3 regions of the Micromonospora sp. WMMD812 genome follow, and region 2 is predicted to be linked to each of the others. Evidence: riboswitches for the same ligand, from Rfam matches in the RefSeq annotation. Region 2 holds a riboswitch; each other region holds the start of a gene.
The links. A riboswitch is a leader RNA that binds a small molecule or an ion and turns the genes downstream of it on or off. The one in region 2 is predicted to bind cobalamin.

Region 1: it holds a riboswitch for cobalamin, as region 2 does, so the genes downstream of both, O7603_RS32890 (CbtB domain-containing protein) here and O7603_RS32190 (acyl-CoA thioesterase) in region 2, are expected to answer to the same signal.
Region 3: it holds a riboswitch for cobalamin, as region 2 does, so the genes downstream of both, cobN (cobaltochelatase subunit CobN) here and O7603_RS32190 (acyl-CoA thioesterase) in region 2, are expected to answer to the same signal.

What each region holds. Positions count from the first base shown of each region.
Region 1 covers NZ_CP114904.1:7,113,751-7,119,509, reverse strand. The annotation lists gene O7603_RS32915 (DUF6596 domain-containing protein) at 1-596, shown strand, start outside; gene O7603_RS32910 (YciI family protein) at 619-978, opposite strand; gene O7603_RS32905 (NUDIX hydrolase) at 1,094-1,561, opposite strand; gene O7603_RS32900 (hypothetical protein) at 1,698-2,810, shown strand; gene O7603_RS32895 (histidine phosphatase family protein) at 2,868-3,437, opposite strand; cobalamin riboswitch at 3,526-3,668, shown strand; gene O7603_RS32890 (CbtB domain-containing protein) at 3,700-3,918, shown strand; gene O7603_RS32885 (CbtA family protein) at 3,936-4,694, shown strand; gene O7603_RS32880 (iron ABC transporter permease) at 5,109-5,759, shown strand, end outside.
Region 2 covers NZ_CP114904.1:6,984,956-6,990,714, forward strand. The annotation lists gene O7603_RS32180 (serine/threonine-protein kinase) at 1-818, shown strand, start outside; gene O7603_RS32185 (LysE family translocator) at 1,019-1,645, opposite strand; gene O7603_RS32190 (acyl-CoA thioesterase) at 1,649-2,170, opposite strand; cobalamin riboswitch at 2,318-2,463, opposite strand; cobalamin riboswitch at 2,695-2,905, shown strand; gene O7603_RS32195 (hypothetical protein) at 2,861-3,181, opposite strand; gene O7603_RS32200 (ribonucleotide-diphosphate reductase subunit beta) at 3,275-4,270, opposite strand; gene O7603_RS32205 (ribonucleoside-diphosphate reductase subunit alpha) at 4,324-5,759, opposite strand, start outside.
Region 3 covers NZ_CP114904.1:458,290-464,048, reverse strand. The annotation lists gene cobN (cobaltochelatase subunit CobN) at 1-3,103, opposite strand, end outside; cobalamin riboswitch at 3,392-3,521, opposite strand; gene O7603_RS02025 (MBL fold metallo-hydrolase) at 3,702-4,427, shown strand; gene O7603_RS02020 (hypothetical protein) at 4,492-4,827, opposite strand; gene O7603_RS02015 (hypothetical protein) at 4,935-5,681, shown strand; gene O7603_RS02010 (aldo/keto reductase) at 5,720-5,759, opposite strand, start outside.

The DNA of each region.
Region 1 (5,759 bases), 130 kb from region 2:
TCGAGCTGGCGCGCCAACTCGCCGAGCTGCTACCCCGCGAGCCGGAGGCCGCCGGCCTGGCGGCGTTGCTGGAGCTGCACCACGCCCGCGCCGCGGCGCGGTTCGACTCGTGGGGCCGCATCGTGCTGCTCGACCAGCAGGACCGGCGGCTGTGGGACAGGGCCGCGATCGAACGGGCGGCGCTGCGGCTGCGGGCGGCGGTGCGCCAGGGCCGGACGGGGCCGTACCAGCTGCAGGCCGGCATCGCCGCGCTACACGCCCTGGCTCCCTCGTACGAGGCCACCAACTGGGCCGACGTGCGGGCGCTGTACGACCGGCTGTACGCGGTGGACCCGTCGCCGGTGGTGCTGCTGAACCGGGCGGTGGCCACGCGGTTCGCGGTGGGCCCGGCCCCGGCGCTGGCCGAGGTCGACTCACTCGGGGACCGGCTCGCCGGCTACCACCTGTGGCATGCCGCCCGGGCCGACCTGCTGGACACCCTCGACCGTCCGGCCGAGGCGCTGACGACGGCGCAGCGGGCTCTGGAGCTGGCGACGAACCCGGCCGAACGGGAGCTGATGTCGCGGCGGGTGGGTGAGCTGAGGCGCCGGCGGTGAGACCGGCGCCCCAACGGCACCGCTATTCCCGGCTCATCACCGGACGGACCTCCAGCGCGCTCATCCCGGCGGCGAGTGGCCAGGTGGCCGCGATCCGCGCGGCCTCGTCGACGTCGTCGCACTCCAGCATGACGATCCCGCCGATGACCTCCTTGAGTTCCAGGTACGGCCCGTCGGTGACCACCGGCTGGCCGTTCGCGTCGGCGCGCACCGTCCGTGCCGCGTCCCGGGGCTGCAGCTCGGCCCCGCCGTCGGCGATCTTTCCGGTCGGCTGCCACCGCTCGAACCACTCGTAGACCTGCTTCATCACGTCCTGCTCGTCGGCCGGGGACAGCGCGGTCCACTCGCGGTCGTCGCCGAAGATCAGCATCGCGTACTTCATCGTTGCTCCTCCTGGTGGGAGACGCTGTGTCGTCGAAGTGACGAACGGCCGGCACCGGTCCTCGACAGGTTCCGCCGAATGTCCCGCCGGAAGTTCCGGCGGCCACCGGCTCTTCCTACTCCCGAGTGTCGGGCAGGTACGTCGGAGCAACGCCGGTGCGCGCCCGCATGGCCGCGGTCACTCGCGCGCCCGTGCCCGGCGTCATCAGTGGCAACGCCTGCGCGAGCGAGAGGAACGCGCACTCGCGTACCTCGCCGTTGGCCAGCCGGATTGCGACGTCGTCGGGCACCTGGCCGCAGTCGAAGAGGAAGTAGACCATCGGTTCCGCCCGGTACCGGTGGGTCGGCAGCCAGTCGACGACGAGCAGCCGAGCGGGCACGACACGCACACCGATCTCTTCGGCCACCTCCCGGGCACAGGCTTGCTCGGGAGTCTCACCAGCTTCGACGTCGCCGCCCGGCGGCACCCAGTCCGGCCGGTAGGTTGGCTGGGTCAGCAGAATCCGGCCCTGCTGGTCGGCGATGAGCGCGTCGGCCACCACGGTCACCGGGGTTATGGAGCTGACGCCTGCGGGGCGCGTCAAACCGGACCCTCCGAAATCTCGGCCATGAACCAGGCGGGCACCGGCCGGGCGATCTCCCTCGACATCAGGGACAGCGTCATCCGTTCCGCGCGGCATTGCCCAGATAAAGCGACGATTGTTCACATAGCCTGACTATATGCACATGGCCGAACCGGATCCGGAGCGGGCCGACGACGAGCGGAAGCGTGTCGAGAACGCGGTCCGCCCGCGCCGCGAGCCGCCTGCGATGGTGCCGTTGCGGCATGCGATCACCAGCGCCATCGGTCCACTGCTCGTCGCGCTGATCATCGGGAGCGGGTTCATCGCCGCCTACGTCGGCGCCCTGCACGACCCCAAGCCGAAGGACGTTCCGGTCGGCGTGATCCGCGGCGACCAGCCCGCGGAGAACCTCCTGGCCGCTGTCCGGACGCAGGGCCGGCAGCTCAAGGCGACCGAGTACGACGACCGCACCGCCGCCGAGCGGGCGCTCGACCGGCGCGAGATCTACGCGGTGCTGGCCAGCGCGAGCGACCCACCCGGACTGACCCTGACCATCGCCAGCGCCGCCGGGCCCCCGGCCACCGAGTTGATCAAACGGATTCTGACGGTCGCGACCCAACGCGCGCAGGTGCCGCTCACAGTGACCGACGCCGCACCTGTCGACGACGACGACCCACGCGGGGTGGTGCCGTTCTACATGGCCATCGGCCTGGTCATCGGCGGCTACTTCGGCGGCATCGCCCTCAATCTGACGTTGGGCACGGTGCCCCGCAACGTGGCCCGGGCGGGTCTGCGGATCAGCGGCCTCGCCCTGCACGCCGCCCTGCTCGGGCTCGCCGGTGCGCTCCTCGCCGGCCCCGGTCTGGGAGTCTGGGACCGGCACCTGGTCAGCCTCTTCGGCGCCGGGGCGCTCCTGGCCTTCGCCGCCGCGCTCTTCGCGGCCGCCGTGCAGAGCTGGCTCGCGCGGCTCGGCACCGGGTTGATCATCTTGTTGCTGGTGGTGCTGGGTAATCCCGGCTCCGGCGGCATCTACCCGCCCGAGTTCCTGCCCGGGTTCTTCCGGAGCGTCCACCTGTGGGACATCCCAGGGCTGGGCTCCGATCTGATCAAGTCGGTGATCTACTTTCCGGAAGCGGCCTTCTGGCCGGCGGCCAAGCTCGCCATCTGGTGCGTCGCCAGCATGATCGTGCTCTTCGCCGCCACCGTGGTCCTCGGTCGGCCGCGCGCCCGCGCCGCGCACGCCCGCGCCGACCGGACCGAACCGGGGTGATCCGCCACGGGCGGATCCGGTGGACCGCGGCGCCTCCGGGAGCGGCTTCCGGCTTGGTCAGGTCAACGGGCCGGCCGTCGTACGCAGCGTCCACCTGGCGGGACCACCACGAAGGACGGTCGCGGTGAGCGGGGCTATGTCGATCCGCCAGAACGACGCGGGCGTGGCGTGGATCGCGGTCACGATGCAGGCGCGGATCACCATCGGATGGGTGACGGCGATGATTGTGCGCGCCGCGTCGGGCAGCGCCCGCAGCCAACCCGCGGTCCGGTCCAGCAGGTCGCGCAGGCACTCGCCGCCGTGTGGCGCGGCAGCCGGGTCGGTCAGCCATGCGGCGATCGCGTCCGGCTCGCCCGCCGCGACCTCGTCGAGGGTACGGCCGGCCCAGGTGCCGAGGTCGCCGTCGCGCAGGTCCTCGTCGACGGTTGGCGTGAGCCCGAGCGCGGTGGCGGTCTGCACGCACCGTCGTGCCGGCCCGCAGCGCACCTCGTCGGCGCGGGGCAGCGCGCCGACGAGGGCGGTCGCGGCGGCCAACCCGTGCGCGTCGAGTGGCTCGTCCCGTGGAAAGGCGGCGGCGCGGGTGGCCGTGGTCGGTGCGTGGCTGACGAGGATCAGGCGACTGCTCATGCTGCCAACCTCCGACTCGTCGGTGTCGTCCGACAGGTTGCGACCATCACCGCTGCGGACGACGGCTCACCCGTTGACACCGCTCGCCGGCGTCCGTACCGTCCGGGGCACCAGCGTGACGGTCGGAGGAAGCCGGTGAAATCCCGGCACGGTCGCGCCACTGTAACCGGGCCTTGCGGGCGGAGCCCCACAAGGCCGGGAGTCAGACCCTCCCCGTCACGGCACCCACTATGGGACGCGTGATCCCGAGGAGGTCCATGTCATGGCAGACGTGTCGCTGCCCACCCCCACCGCCGTGCCGCTACCGGCCGCCGTGCCGCTGCGCCAGATCCTGCCCTGGGCGCTCTTCGGCACTCTGCTCGCGGCCGTGCTGCTCTACTTCGTCGGCGTCGAGCAGGGCGTCCTCTCCGTGTTCGCCGGCGAGACGGTGCACGAGTTCGTGCACGACGGACGCCACCTGCTCGGCTTCCCCTGCCACTGAGCCCGGCCGGAGACCTCATGCTGTCCGCACGCTCGCTCCTCGTCCGCGGCATGCTCGTCGGGCTCGCCGCCGGCGCCGCCGCCTTCCTCTTCGCCACCGCCTTCGGTGAGGGCCCGGTCGGCCAGGCCATCGACTTCGAAGCCGCCCACGCCGCCTCGCACGCCGGACACGCCGAGGCCGGCGAACCCGAACTGGTGAGCCGCACCGTACAAAGCACGGTCGGCCTCGCCACCGCCACCGTGGTGTACGGGGTCGCGCTCGGCGGCCTGTTCGCGCTCGCCTTCGCCGTCGCGTACGGCCGGATCGGCCGCTTCACCGCACGCGCGACCGCCGCGCTGGTCGCCCTCGGCGGCTTCGTGACCGTCGCGTTCGTGCCCTTTCTCAAGTATCCGGCCAACCCGCCGGCCACCGGCAATCCGGACACCCTCGGACAACGGACCGGCCTGTACTTCCTCATGATCGTCATCGCGGTCGCCGCCGGCCTGCTGGCCGTCTCCTTCGGACGCTGGCTGCACCCTCGACTCGGCGGATGGAACGCCACCATCCTGGCCGCCGTCGCGTTCGCCGTCGTCATCGCGATCGTCCACATCGCCCTGCCCACGATCAGCGAGGTGCCTGACGGGTTCCCCGCCCTGGTGCTCTGGAACTTCCGGCTCGCCTCACTCGGCACCCAACTCGTCACCTGGGCCACGCTCGGCCTGCTCTTCGGCGCGCTCGTCGACCGGCACGTCCACGCACGCGCGGTGCCGACCTCAGCGCCGGCGCTCTCGGCATGAGCCGAGGTCTGGCGCTCTCGGCGTGAGCCGAGGTCTGGCGCCCTCCGGCGACGCGCCGATCACGGACATCAGGTAGTCGGGTTCCGCGTCGCCCCCGTCGGTGGAGCCACCGCCGAGGCCCTTGGTCGCGGCGGTGGTCACCGGACGCGCGCTCGCGCGAAGGCCGACGACCGCCGCGTTGCCCGGGACCCACCACGACGTGCCAATCCGCCCGGACACGCGGCGGAGTTGCCGCCCTCCCCACCAGAGTGCGGCGGCGGCTGGGCGGACGAGCGCCCGGATCGGACCCCAGCTCGAACGCCGGGCATCTCGGATGTGAACAGGGGCGCATCGGCTTCCTCGAGCCTTGATCTTGCTGCTAGCTTGTTGCCAATATTGTGCAGAAGCAATAGTGGTGCAGCTAGGAGTGCGGCGATGACCACCAGCCTGCTGACGGAGCAGGATGACCCGCTCGGTGTCGCGGCGCAGCGACGCCGCACCGGGACATGGCTGCTCGTGCTGACGGTCGGGCTGGTCCTGACCGGGGTGGTCGCGGTCGGGTCCGGTGCCATCGGGATCCCTCCGGTGACCGTGGCGCGGATCATCGGGCACCAGCTGTTCGGGTTTCCCGGTGACGTGACCTGGACGCTGCCGCAGGAAGCCATCGTCTGGCAGGTCCGGCTGCCCCGGGTGCTGCTCGGCATGCTCGTGGGCGCCGGACTGGCGGTGTGCGGGGTGGCCCTGCAGGCCATGGTGCGCAACGTGCTGGCCGACCCCTATCTGCTCGGCATCAACTCCGGGGCCTCCAGTGGCGCCGCCGCGGCGATCCTGTTCGGCGCCGGCGCGGGTTTCGGGCAGTACGCCCTGTCCACCAGCGCCTTCGTCGGCGCGCTCGCGGCATCGTTGCTGGTCTTCCTGATCGCGCGCAGCGGCGGCCGGGTGACCTCGATTCGACTGCTGCTGTCCGGGGTCGCGGTCGGCTACGCGCTGTACGCCACCACCAGCTTCCTGATCTTCGCGTCCGGGTCAGCCGAAGGCGCGCGCTCGGTGATGTTCTGGCTGCTCGGCTCCTTGGGCCTGGCCCGG
Region 2 (5,759 bases):
TCGTCTACCACTGCCTCGCCGGTCGGCCCCCGTATCAGGGTGACAACGCCGTAGCGGTGGCGCTGCGACACCTCGAAGACGAACCGCCGCCGTTGCCCGAGGACATCCCGGCGGAGGTTCGGGAGTTGGTGGCCACCGCGATGGCAAAGGAGCCCACGCACCGGTTCCGGACGGCGGGAGCCATGGCGGCCGCGGCGCAGGCCCTCGCGGACTCGTACGACCGTCGGATCGGGGCCATCACCAGGGCGGCCTCGACCGGGTCACCAACCGTGCGCCTGGCCGCCCGGCAGCGGGTCCGCACGGGTGCGTGGAGCCGGGCCGGCAGTCGGGGAGACCGGGCCGTCAGTCGCGGAAACGCCGCGCTCGCTCTGCTCCTCGGGTCGGTGGCCGCCGTTGCCGCCGTTCTGGTGATCGCGGATCCCACCGGGATGACGCCGGGCCAGACCGGGCGACCGTCGTCGCCCCCCGCGGCGCCGTCATCGGTGTCGCCACCGCAAGGGGGACCTGGTCCCGGCGGCGGTGGCGGCGAGCCGGAGACTCGCGGTTCGGCCGGTGTACCGGTTCGAGCGCCGGGATCCCCAACCCCGACGGCCACTCGTCCCGCGGCCGAGAGCGCGGCGGGCCGACCCACGCCGTCAGACGGCAGCAGTTCGATCTCACCACGCCCTACCACGTCGGAAGGCGCGTCGCAGGGACCGACGGCAACGCCGACGGGCGGAACGACGGCGGACCCGACGGAGGAACCGACGGCGGACCCGACCGAGGAACCGACGGCGGAGGAATCGGCAGCCGGAGGGTCCGCAGTGCCGCGGACTTAGTCGACGCCGGAGGCCCGAGGCTGCTCCGGCAAGCCCTACTGTCCGGCTGACGGCTTCGAACGCGGCCTGCCTCGTTACGGGCGCTGTCCGTTGCGCTGGCTCCGCCGGACGGGGTCTGAGTCGGCCGGGTCCTCGTGGCCGGGCTAACCGGCCCCGAGGACCCTGCTCGCGGCAAATTCTCACGTGCCCGGGCGGACCGGCTACGAACTCGCCGCCAGGCGGAGCCCGAGGCCGACGAAGGCGATCGCGCAGATCCGGTTGATTCGCCGCGACCAGCGGCCGTCGGCCAGCCGGCCGGCGAGCCGACCGGCGCCCGCGCCGAGAGCGATGTCGACGGTGAGCTGCACCGCGACGAAGAGCGCGCCGAGCAGCACCAGTTGAGCGGTGACGTTGCCGGAGGCCGGCGAGACGAACTGGGGCAGGAATGCCACGCTGAACAGGATCATTTTCGGGTTGAGCAGGTTGGTCACCAGCCCACGCAGGAACGCCCTGCTGGCGCGGGAGTCGTGCCCGGCGGCGGCAGCGGTGGGCTCCGCCGTGCTGCGCAGTGCCCGCACTCCGAGAATGATCAAATATGCCGCACCGGCCCACCGGATCACGGCGAACAGCACCGGAGAGGCGGAGATCGCCGCCGCGAGGCCGCACACGACCGCCGTGACGTGTACGGCTTCGCCGGCGGCGACGCCCAGCGCGGCCACCACCCCGGCGCGGGCGCCGTAGCGGGTGGCATTGGCGAGCACGAACATCATGTCCGGGCCCGGAGTGACCATGAGGACCACGATCGCGGCAAGGTAGCCGGTGAGGGCCGTGGCGGAGAGACCGACCACGCCTCAGCCCTCCCCGCCGCTGAGCAGAGCCCGTCGCAGTGCCAGCCGGTGCTCACGGCGGATCTCCGCCTCCCGGTAGCGGCGTCGGTCGCCGTCGGTGTGCGGCAGCAGCGGCGGGACCGGGCGGGGCTGGCCGTCGTCGTCCACGGCGACCATGACCAGGTGCGCGGTCGCCACGTCGACGGGCGGCACGGCTCGGTCCCACCGGTCGGCGGTGACCCTGACGGCCACCTCCATCGAGCTGCGTCCGGCCCAGGTGATCCGGGCGTCCACGTGCACGACGTCGCCGACCCGGACCGCGCGCAGGAACGCCGTCTCGTCGATGGCCGCGGTGACCGCCGGCCCGTCGGAGTGCCGGGCGGCGACCACTCCGGCGACCGAGTCGATGAGGTTGAGGATCCGGCCGCCGTGGACCGTGCCCATGAGGTTGGTGTGATGCTGATCCATGATCTGCGACAGCGTCAGGTGGGACGCCGACGGCGGCCGGCCGGCAAGGGTCGCGGTGGTGGTCGTGGTGTCGTGCACTGTCGTCGTCCGTCCTCGGGAAGCGCACCACCGACCCCGGGGAGCGCACGTCGAGGACGCGCCGACGGCTCGCGCACGGCGCCTCACCCGCCCGACCCGCCCGCGAGGTCGACGGCAGCGCACACACCTCGTGTGCGCAGCGCGGGCAGGTCTTCGGACTCGCGGGCGCGACCGGCTCTCACCGGTCTCCTACTGGCCGTCGCTTCCCGGGCAGGTCGCCCAGTGCTGATGACGGCGGTCGTTCCCACTCACCGCTGCGGGGCAGTCCCGGACTCCCACCGGGTTCCCTCTTACGACGCCCGGCCGGCTACGACCGGGCGAACCAGCGCCGCCCGGAAGCATATCCCCGCGCCCGCCACCGCCGGGTCGACCGCGCGTCCGACCGTGAGTCATCTCCCTCGTTGCTGTCGCCCAACCTGAGTGCGAGTGCCAAGATCAGGTCATTCGGCGCACCCTGCGGGCCGGCAGGCCGTGAGCGGGTCCCCGACGAATGCCGCACACACCGTCGTCGCCTGGCGCTCCCCTAACCTGTCGAGGCAGCTGGTTCGCCCGTCCGTCCAGGCCGGGTGCCGCAAGAGCTAACCCGGTGAGAGTCCGGGACTGCCCCGCAGCGGTGAGCGGGAACGACCGCCGTCAACGCTGTGCACACGTTCGGGAAGCGACGGCCAGTAGGTGACCGGAAGGCTCCGGTCATGTCCGCGAGTCCGAAGACCTGCCACTGCCCGCGCCCGGAGCGCGGCCAGATCGGTGACCTCGAGGGGTCGGCGGTGAACGACAACAGGCTTCATCAGCGTGCGCAGGACACTGTCGGGACGCGGGACCGGCAGGCGTCCGACGATCCATCCGGTCCGGGACTGCGCCCCGGAACGCTCGCCCGCCGGCTCGGCGTCGCGCCGACGACGTTGCGAACCTGGCATCAGCGGTACGGGCTTGGTCGGCGGCCCGTAGCGGCAAGGTTTCGCGCTGGGCGGGCTCGTCGACCTGAATGCCCCTGATCCCCGCACCCTCCAGGTCGCGACGCGCGCCCTGCTGAGTGTGTCTGCGATCGGGTCGCTGCTGTCCTGGGCGAGGGCAGCGCCCAGGACAGCAGCCCGACTCAGCCGATCAGAAGTCGTCGTCGAAGCTGACCGAGCCGGTCACCCCGACCTGATAGGCCGACACCCGCCGCTCGAAGAAGTTCGACAGCTCCTGCACGTCCTGCAGCTCCATGAACGCGAACGGGTTGCGGCTGCCGTACATCGGCTCGATGCCGAGCACGGCCAAGCGCCGGTCGGCCACGTGCTGAAGGTATTCCCGTATGTCGGTCAACGACATACCGGAGACTCCCTGCTCGAGCAGGTCGGCGGCGAACTGGACCTCGCATTCCACGGCCTCAGCCAGCATGTCCTTGACCTGCCGCTCCATCTCGGCGTCGAACAGGTCCGGCTCTTCGGCACGCACGGTGTCCACCACGTCGAAGGCGAAGGCCATGTGCATGGACTCGTCGCGGAACACCCAGTTGGTGCCGGACGCCAGCCCGTGCAGCAGGCCCCTGGACCGCAGGAAGTACACGTACGCGAAGGCGCCGTAGAAGAACAGGCCTTCGATGCAGGCGGCGAAGCAGATCAGGTTGAGCAGGAACGCCCGCCGGTCCGCACGGGTCTTCAGCTCGCGCAGCTCGAAGATGGAGTCGATCCATTTGAAGCAGAACTCGGCCTTGCGGGCGATCGAGGGGATGTTCTCCACCGCCGCGAACGCCTCGAACCGTTCCCTCTCGTCGGGGACATAGGTGTCGAGCAGGTTCAGATAGAACTGGACGTGCACGGCCTCCTCGAAGAGCTGCCGCGAGAGATAGAGCCGACCCTCCGGGGAGTTGACGTGTTGGTAGAGATTGAGCACGAGGTTGTTGGCGACGATGGTGTCGCCGGTCGCGAAGAACGCCACGAGCCGGGACACCAGGTGCTGTTCCGCCGGGGAGAGCTTGGCCAGGTCGGCGAGGTCGGAGTGGAGGTCGACCTCCTCGACGGTCCAGGTGTTCTTGATGGCGTCCTTGAACCGGTCGAAGAAGTGGGGGTAGCGCATGGGCCGCAGGGTCAGGTCCATGCCGGGGTCGAGCAGCATGTGCCGCTCGCCGGCGCTGGTACTGGTGCTGATGCGGGTTTCGGGAATGGTGGTCACTGGCAGGCCTCGCAGCTTTCCGGGTTCTCCAGGGAGCAGGCCAGCGCCTCGTCGTCACTCATGGCGACGATCGGCTTGAGCGCCGGGGTGACGGCGACGGTCGCCTGCTGGATGCGGGTCGCGGGACGCGACCGCAGGTAGTAGGTGGTCTTGAGCCCGGACTTCCAGGCGTACAGGTACATCGAGGAGAGCTTGCCGATGGTCGGCGCGCTCATGAACAGGTTCAGCGACTGCGACTGGTCGATGAACGGGGCGCGGGCGGCGGCCAGGTCGATCAGGGCCCGCTGCGGTAGTTCCCACGCGGTACGGAACAGGTCCCGCACGTCGGCTGGCAGGTCGACGATTCCCTGGACCGAGCCCTCGGCGCGCTTGATCTGTTCGCGGATCGGCGCCGTCCAGAGCTCCCGCGCCTTCAGCTCACGGACCAGATACGTGTTGATCTGGAGGAACTCACCGGACATGGTCTCGCGCTTGAACAGATTGGATACCTGCGGCTCGATGCACTCGTAGCAGCCGGCGATCGAGGCGATCGTGGCGGTCGGAGCGATCGCGACCAGCAGGGAGTTCCGCAGGCCGTGCGCGGCGATCGTCGACCGTAGCGCCGCCCACCGGTCGAGCTGGGTGGGCTCGACACCCCACAGGTCCGGGTGGAGCTCGCCCTTCGCGGCGCGGGTCTCGGTGTACGCGGGGTGCACGCCGAACTGCTCGGCGAGCGCGGCCGACGTCTCCAGCGCCGTCAGGAAGATCTCCTCCTGCACCCGGGTGGACAGCTCCCTGGCTCCGGCAGAGTCGAACGGCAGCCGCAGCGTGAAGAACGCGTCCTGCAGGCCCATCAACCCGAGCCCGACCGGACGCCAGCGGGGGTTCGACACCGCCGCCTGATCCGACGGGTAGTAGTTGATGTCGATCACCCGGTCGAGGAAGACCACCGCGGTACGGACCGTCGCCCGCAGCTTCTCCCAGTCGACGCCCTCGGCGGTGACATGGGCGCCGAGGTTGACCGAGCCGAGATTGCACACGGCGGTCTCCGCGTCGCTGTTCACCTCGAGGATCTCGGTGCAGAGGTTGGACAGGTGGATGGTGTTGCCGGGCAGGCCGGTCTGGTTGGACAGCCGGTTCGAGGCGTCCTTGAACGTCATCCACCCGTTGCCGGTCTGCGCGAGAGTCCGCATCATCCGCCCGTACAGATCCCGGGCCTTGACGGTCCGGACGGACTTCTTCTCTGCCGCCCGGTACGCCTCGTCGAACGCCTCGCCGAACAGGTCGGGCAGCTCGGGCGCGTCGGACGGGTCGATCAACGACCAGTCCCCGTCCGCCTCGACCCGCCGCATGAACTCGTCCGGGATCCAGTTCGCCAGATTGAGATTGTGCGTACGACGGGACTCCTCACCGGTGTTGTCCCGCAGCTCCAGGAACTCCTCGATGTCCGGGT
Region 3 (5,759 bases), 610 kb from region 2:
CCCGCGCCTCCCGCCCGTTCAGCCCCCGGCCGTAGGCGTAGCCGCCCCAGACGGCGTACACCTCGGCCAGGTCGGCGTCGCTGCGCCAGTTCCGGGCGTCGATGAGCGGCAGCAACCCCGCCCCGTACGCCCCGGGCTTCGAGCCGAAGATCCGGGCGGTGGCCCGCCGCTCGTCGCCGTGCTCGGCCACGTCGGCGGTGACGTGGGCGCGGACGAAGTTGCGCTCGGCCGGCTCGTCCAGGGCGGCGACCTGCCGAACCGCGTCGTCGATCAGCGCCACCACGTGCGGGAAGGCGTCGCGGAAGAAGCCGGAGATGCGGACGGTGACGTCGATCCGGGGGCGGTCCAACTCGGCCAGCGGCACCACCTCGACGCCGGTGACCCGGCGGGACCGGTCGTCCCAGGTGGGGCGGCAGCCGAGCAGCGCCAGGACCTCGGCGATGTCGTCGCCCTGGGTCCGCATCGCGCTGGTGCCCCAGACGGTGAGCCCGACCGAGCGCGGGTACTCGCCGGTGTCGGTGAGGTGGCGGGCCAGCAGCGAGTCCGCGAGGGCGACGCCGACGTCCCAGGCGTTGCGGCTGGGGATCGCCTTGGGGTCCACGGAGTAGAAGTTCCGGCCGGTGGGCAGCACGTTCACCAGGCCCCGGGTGGGCGAGCCGGACGGGCCGGGCGGGACGAACCGGCCGTCGAGGGCGGCCAGGGTGTGCGTCAGCTCGTCGGTGGTCCGGTCGAGCCGGGGCACCAGCTCGGTGGCGGCGAACCGGAGCACCGCCTCGGCGTCCGGGATCGACCGGCCGGTCACCTCGCCGACCACCGCGCCGACCTGGGCGGCGTCCCACCCGAGGGTCTCCATGCCGACGACCAGCCGGCGGGCGAGCGCCTCGATGAGGTCGACGGCGTCGGCGGCGGTGGCGGCCGGCCCGTCCACGGTGTCGGTGAGCGCCGCCGGCACGGCCATCCGCGCGCCGGGCTCGGCGAGCAGCGCCGCCTCGTCGAGGCCGTAGCCGGCGGCGAGGGCCTGCCGCAGGCCGGGCAGCGCGCGGCTGCCGCCCCAGACCTGCGGCGCGCGCAGCACCGCCAGGACCAGGTTGACCCGGGGCTCGCCGGTGGGCGCGGCGGCCAGGACGTGCAGGCCGTCGCGGATCTGCACGTCCTTGACCTCGCACAGGTACCCGTCGAGGTGCAGCACGAAGTCGTCGAAGTCGTCGGCGTCGGGCATGTGCTCGGCGTGCAGGTCGTGGTGCAGCTCGGCGGCGCGGACCAGCGCCCAGATCTGCGCCCGCACGGTCGGCACCTTCGCCGGGTCGAGGGCCTGCACGGTGGCGTACTCGTCGAGCAGCTGCTCCAGCTTCGCCAGCTCGCCGTACGTCTCGGCGCGGGCCATCGGCGGCACCAGGTGGTCGACGACCACGGCGTGCGCGCGCCGCTTGGCCTGGGTGCCCTCGCCGGGGTCGTTGACGATGAACGGGTAGACCAGCGGCAGGTCGCCGAGGACGGCGTCCGGGGCGCAGTCGGCGGCGAGCCCGAGGCCCTTGCCGGGCAGCCACTCCAGGGTGCCGTGCTTGCCGAGGTGCACGACGGCGTCCGCGCCGAAGCCGCCGTCGGCCGGGGGCGCGGCGAGCCACCGGTACGCGGCCAGGTAGTGGTGGCTCGGCGGCAGGTCCGGGTCGTGGTAGATGGCGATCGGGTTCTCGCCGAAGCCGCGGGGCGGCTGGATGAGCAGCACCACATTGCCGAAGCGCAGCCCGGCGAGCACGACGTCGCCGCCGTCGGTGTAGAGCGCGCCGGGCGGCTCGCCCCAGTGGGCGCGCATCCGTTCCCGCAGCTCGCCGGGGATCTGGTCGAACCAGCGCCGGTAGACCTCGCCGGGCACCCGGGCCTCGGCGGCGGCGAGCTGCTCCGGGGTGAGCCATTCGACGTCGTGGCCGCCGGCGGCGATGAGCGCGTGGATCAGCGCGTCCCCGTCGTCGGGCGGCGGCGCGTCGCCGAGGTGGTAGCCGGCCTCGGCGAGCTGGGCGAGCAGCCGCACCGCGGAGGCGGGGGTGTCCAGGCCGACCGCGTTGCCGACCCGGGAGTGCTTGGTCGGGTACGAGCTGAGCACGACGGCGAGGCGCTTGTCGGCGTTCGGCAGCCGGCGCAGCCGGCTCTGGCGGACGGCGATGCCGGCGACCCGGGCGGCGCGTTCGGGGTCGGCGGCGTACACCGACAGGCCGTCGGGGTCGATCCGCTTGAACGAGAACGGCACGGTGATGATCCGGCCGTCGAACTCGGGAACGGCCACCTGCATGGCCGCGTCCAGTGGGGACAGCCCGGCGTCCGAGGCGGCCCACTGGTCGCGGGTGCTGGTCAGGCAGAGCGCCTGGATAACCGGTACGTCCAGCGCGGCGAGCGCGCCGACGTCCCAGGCGTCCTCGTCGCCGCCGCCCGACGCGTCGGCGGCGACGGTGCCGCCGGCGGCGAGCACGGTGACGAGCAGGGTGTCGCAGCGGGCGAGCAGGTCGTACGGGCCGTCGCCGGCGGTCAGCCCGCGCAGCGAGCCGCAGTAGACGGGCAGCGGGTTGCCGCCGGCCGCCTCGACCGCGTCGGCGAGGGTGTCGACGAACCCGGTGTTCCCGGCGAGCGCGTGCGCCCGGTAGAAGACGATCCCCACCGTGGGGCGGTCCGGGTGCGCCGGGCGGTCGCCGTGGACACCGTGGGTCGGGGTGGGCGCCGGCGGCGCGAAGCCCTCACCGGTGAGCAGCACCGTGTCGGAGAGGAACCGGGCCAGCTCGGCCAGGTTGGCGGGGCCGCCCTCGACCAGGTACGCGAGCGCCTGGGTGGCCACCCCGGACGGCACGGTGGACGCCGCCATCAGCTCCGCGTCCGGCACCGACTCGCCGCCGAGCACGACCGTGGGCACGCCGGAGGCGAGCACCGCGGCGAGCCCGTCCGGCCACGCCGGGGGGCCGCCGAGCAGCCGTACGACGGCGAGGTCGACGCCGTCGAGCAGCGCGGGCACGGAGTCGGCGTCGACGCGGGCCGGGTTGGCCAGCCGGTAGTCGGCGCCGCTGGCGCGGGCGGCCAGCAGGTCGGTGTCGGCGGTGGAGAGCAGCAGGGTGCGCACGGACAGCTCCGGAGAGTGACGCCCGGATCGCCGCGTGGGCGGCCGGGCGGGCGGGTGGGCGCGGGGTCAGCGACCGCGTCGGGCCGCCGGCGGGGTCGTCGGCCACGGGCCGACGCCGACGGGCGGCGCGGGGCGTACGTCAGTGGCCGGCGCGGCCGGATGCGAGGCCGACGTCTCCGCCGGAGGTGAATGCGGGCCGGTCACGGCGATCGCCGGCGGCGCTGCGGACGCGGTGCGTCATCGGGTCCTCCTCGGGTGTCCACGCCCTGGGGTACGTCCCGACGGCCGAAGTATCCTGGCTCCCGGATCGACGCTCACCCCCGGCCTTCCAACCGCGCACGCACGGCCGTGGCTCACGAGGGGGGATCGCTCCCCGGTGACAGTGGCGGGACCGCGCCGGAATCGCACCGGCTTCCTTCACTGCCGTCAGGCCGCGAATGCTGCCACACCCGTCCGACGCCGGTCAACGCCGCCCCCGCTGGTCACCGTCGCCCAAACCATCGATTGATGACGATGTCGGAGTGGAACGCCCGGTGTGGACGGTGGCCGGGCATAGGATCGGGCCGGCACGAGCGACCGGCTCGGATCGACGGGGAGGATGACGGCCATCATCGCCATGCGGTTCCACCATCTCGCCGGTCGCGTCTGGCTCTGCCCGGGCGATCCGGACCCGGAGGCCGTCCAGGCCGGCGTCGCCGTCGTGGCCGACGAACGCGGCAGTGTGCTGATCGACGCGGGGCAGAGCCCGGCGCACGCCCGCGAGATCCGCGCCGCCCTGGACGCCGCCGGGCTGCCGCCGCCGCGCTGGCTGGTCTACACCCACCACCACTGGGACCACGTCTGGGGCGCCTGCGCCTGGCCCGGCGTGGAGATCGTGGGACACGTCACGGGTGGCGAGTTGCTGCGGGCCGAGGCGGCCCGGCCGTGGAGCCACCGTTACCTACGCGAGCAGGTCCGCGCCAATCCGCGGCTCGCCCCGAGCTTCCGGGCCCGGGCGTTCGCGGTGGACTCCTGGGACGACTTCGCGGTGCTGCCGCCCACCCGCACCTTCACCGACGAGGAGGAGCTGCCGGTCGGCGTACGGCTGCGGCACGTCGGCGGCGCGCACGCGCCGGACTCGACAGTGGTGCTGGTGCCGGACTCCGGCGTCATGCTCCTCGGCGACTGCTACTACCCGCCACCCGCGCACCTGCGCGAGCCCGCGGACGGCCTCGACGTCGCGCTGCTCCGCCGGCTGCTCGACGAGGACTACCGGTGGTACGTGTCGAGCCACGGCGACGCGATGACCCTGGAGCAGGCCCGGGCGGAGATCGACGGCGCCTGAGCCGGCACGCCGGCGCCCATCCCGGGTCGCGCGTCATCCGGCGGCCGGCGGGGCGCGGGACCGGTCAGCGCATCCGGCGCTCCGGGTGGGCCCGGTTCCAGGCGCGCATCCGCTCGGGGTAGCCGGTGCGGGCGGCCTCGTACAGCGGGACGGCGCGGCGGCGGGCGATGTCGGCCGCCGCCCGCGGCGAGCCGGTGCGCCGACGGATCCATTCGCCGTCGTGGGCGATCGCCACCACCGTGGTGTCGGTCGCCGTGGTCTCCGGCTCCAGGTAGAACTCCACACCCTGCCGGCTGGTGACGAACGCCTCCAGCGCGGCGAGGTCCTCCCGGGTCGCCTCCCGGTCGAGCTTCGTCGGTGCCCCGTGGGCGGCGCGTGACCGCCGGTTGAACCAGCCCATGCCCCCTCCTCTCCTCGGTGCTCCTCCAGTGCAGCACCGTTTCCTGTCAATCCGCTGCGAGCCGGATGGGAGCGACCTGACCCCGGCGACCTCGGTAGGGTCGGGCCGTGGCCGGAGTGACGGTGGCGGTGCGGGCGGCCGCCGACAACGCTCAGTGGTGCGGCAGCGTGTGCGCCAGCCACGGCCTGGCCGGGCGGACCGACGCGGACGCCTGGTCGGTGCCGCGCCGCTCGCCGCCCTGGTACCCGGACGCCGTCACGCTGCGGCCCGGGGTCCGCGCCGCCGTCCTGCTGAACCGCATCGACGACGGCCCGGGCGCGTCGGTGAAGGACAGCTTCGCCGACCTCGACCTCGCACCGTACGGCTTCCGCGTGCTCTTCGCCGCCGACTGGATCCACCGGCCACCCGCCGACCCGCCGGCGCTGGGCGAGCCTGCCGCCGACGCGCCCGCCGCTCGCCGGCCCGGGACCGGGCGGTCCGCCGCTCAGCGGCCCGGCGCCGTGCCGCTGACTCCGGTGACCAGCCCGGACCGGTTGGCCGCCTGGGCGGCCGCGCACGGCGGCGGCGCGCTGTTCCGCCCGGAGTTGCTGGCCGACCCCCGGGTGACCGTGCTGGCCCGGTACGCGCCCGACGGGTCGGTCGCCGGCGGCGCCGTGCTCCACCGCAGCGGCCCGGCGACCGGGGTCTCCAACGTCTTCGCCGTCGGCGACGGCGTGGCGGAGATCTGGGCCGGGATCTGCGCGACCCGACCCGGGGCGCCGCTGGTCGGCTACGAGTCCGGGCCAGACCTCGATCCGGCGCTACGGGTCGGCTTCGCCCGGGTCGGGCCGCTGCGGGTCTGGCTGCGCGACTGAGGATCGCCGGGTGGGCGGGCCGGCCCTGGCCGGCGGGCTCAGCCGAGACGGGCCAGGTCCTCCGGGGTGAGCCGCACC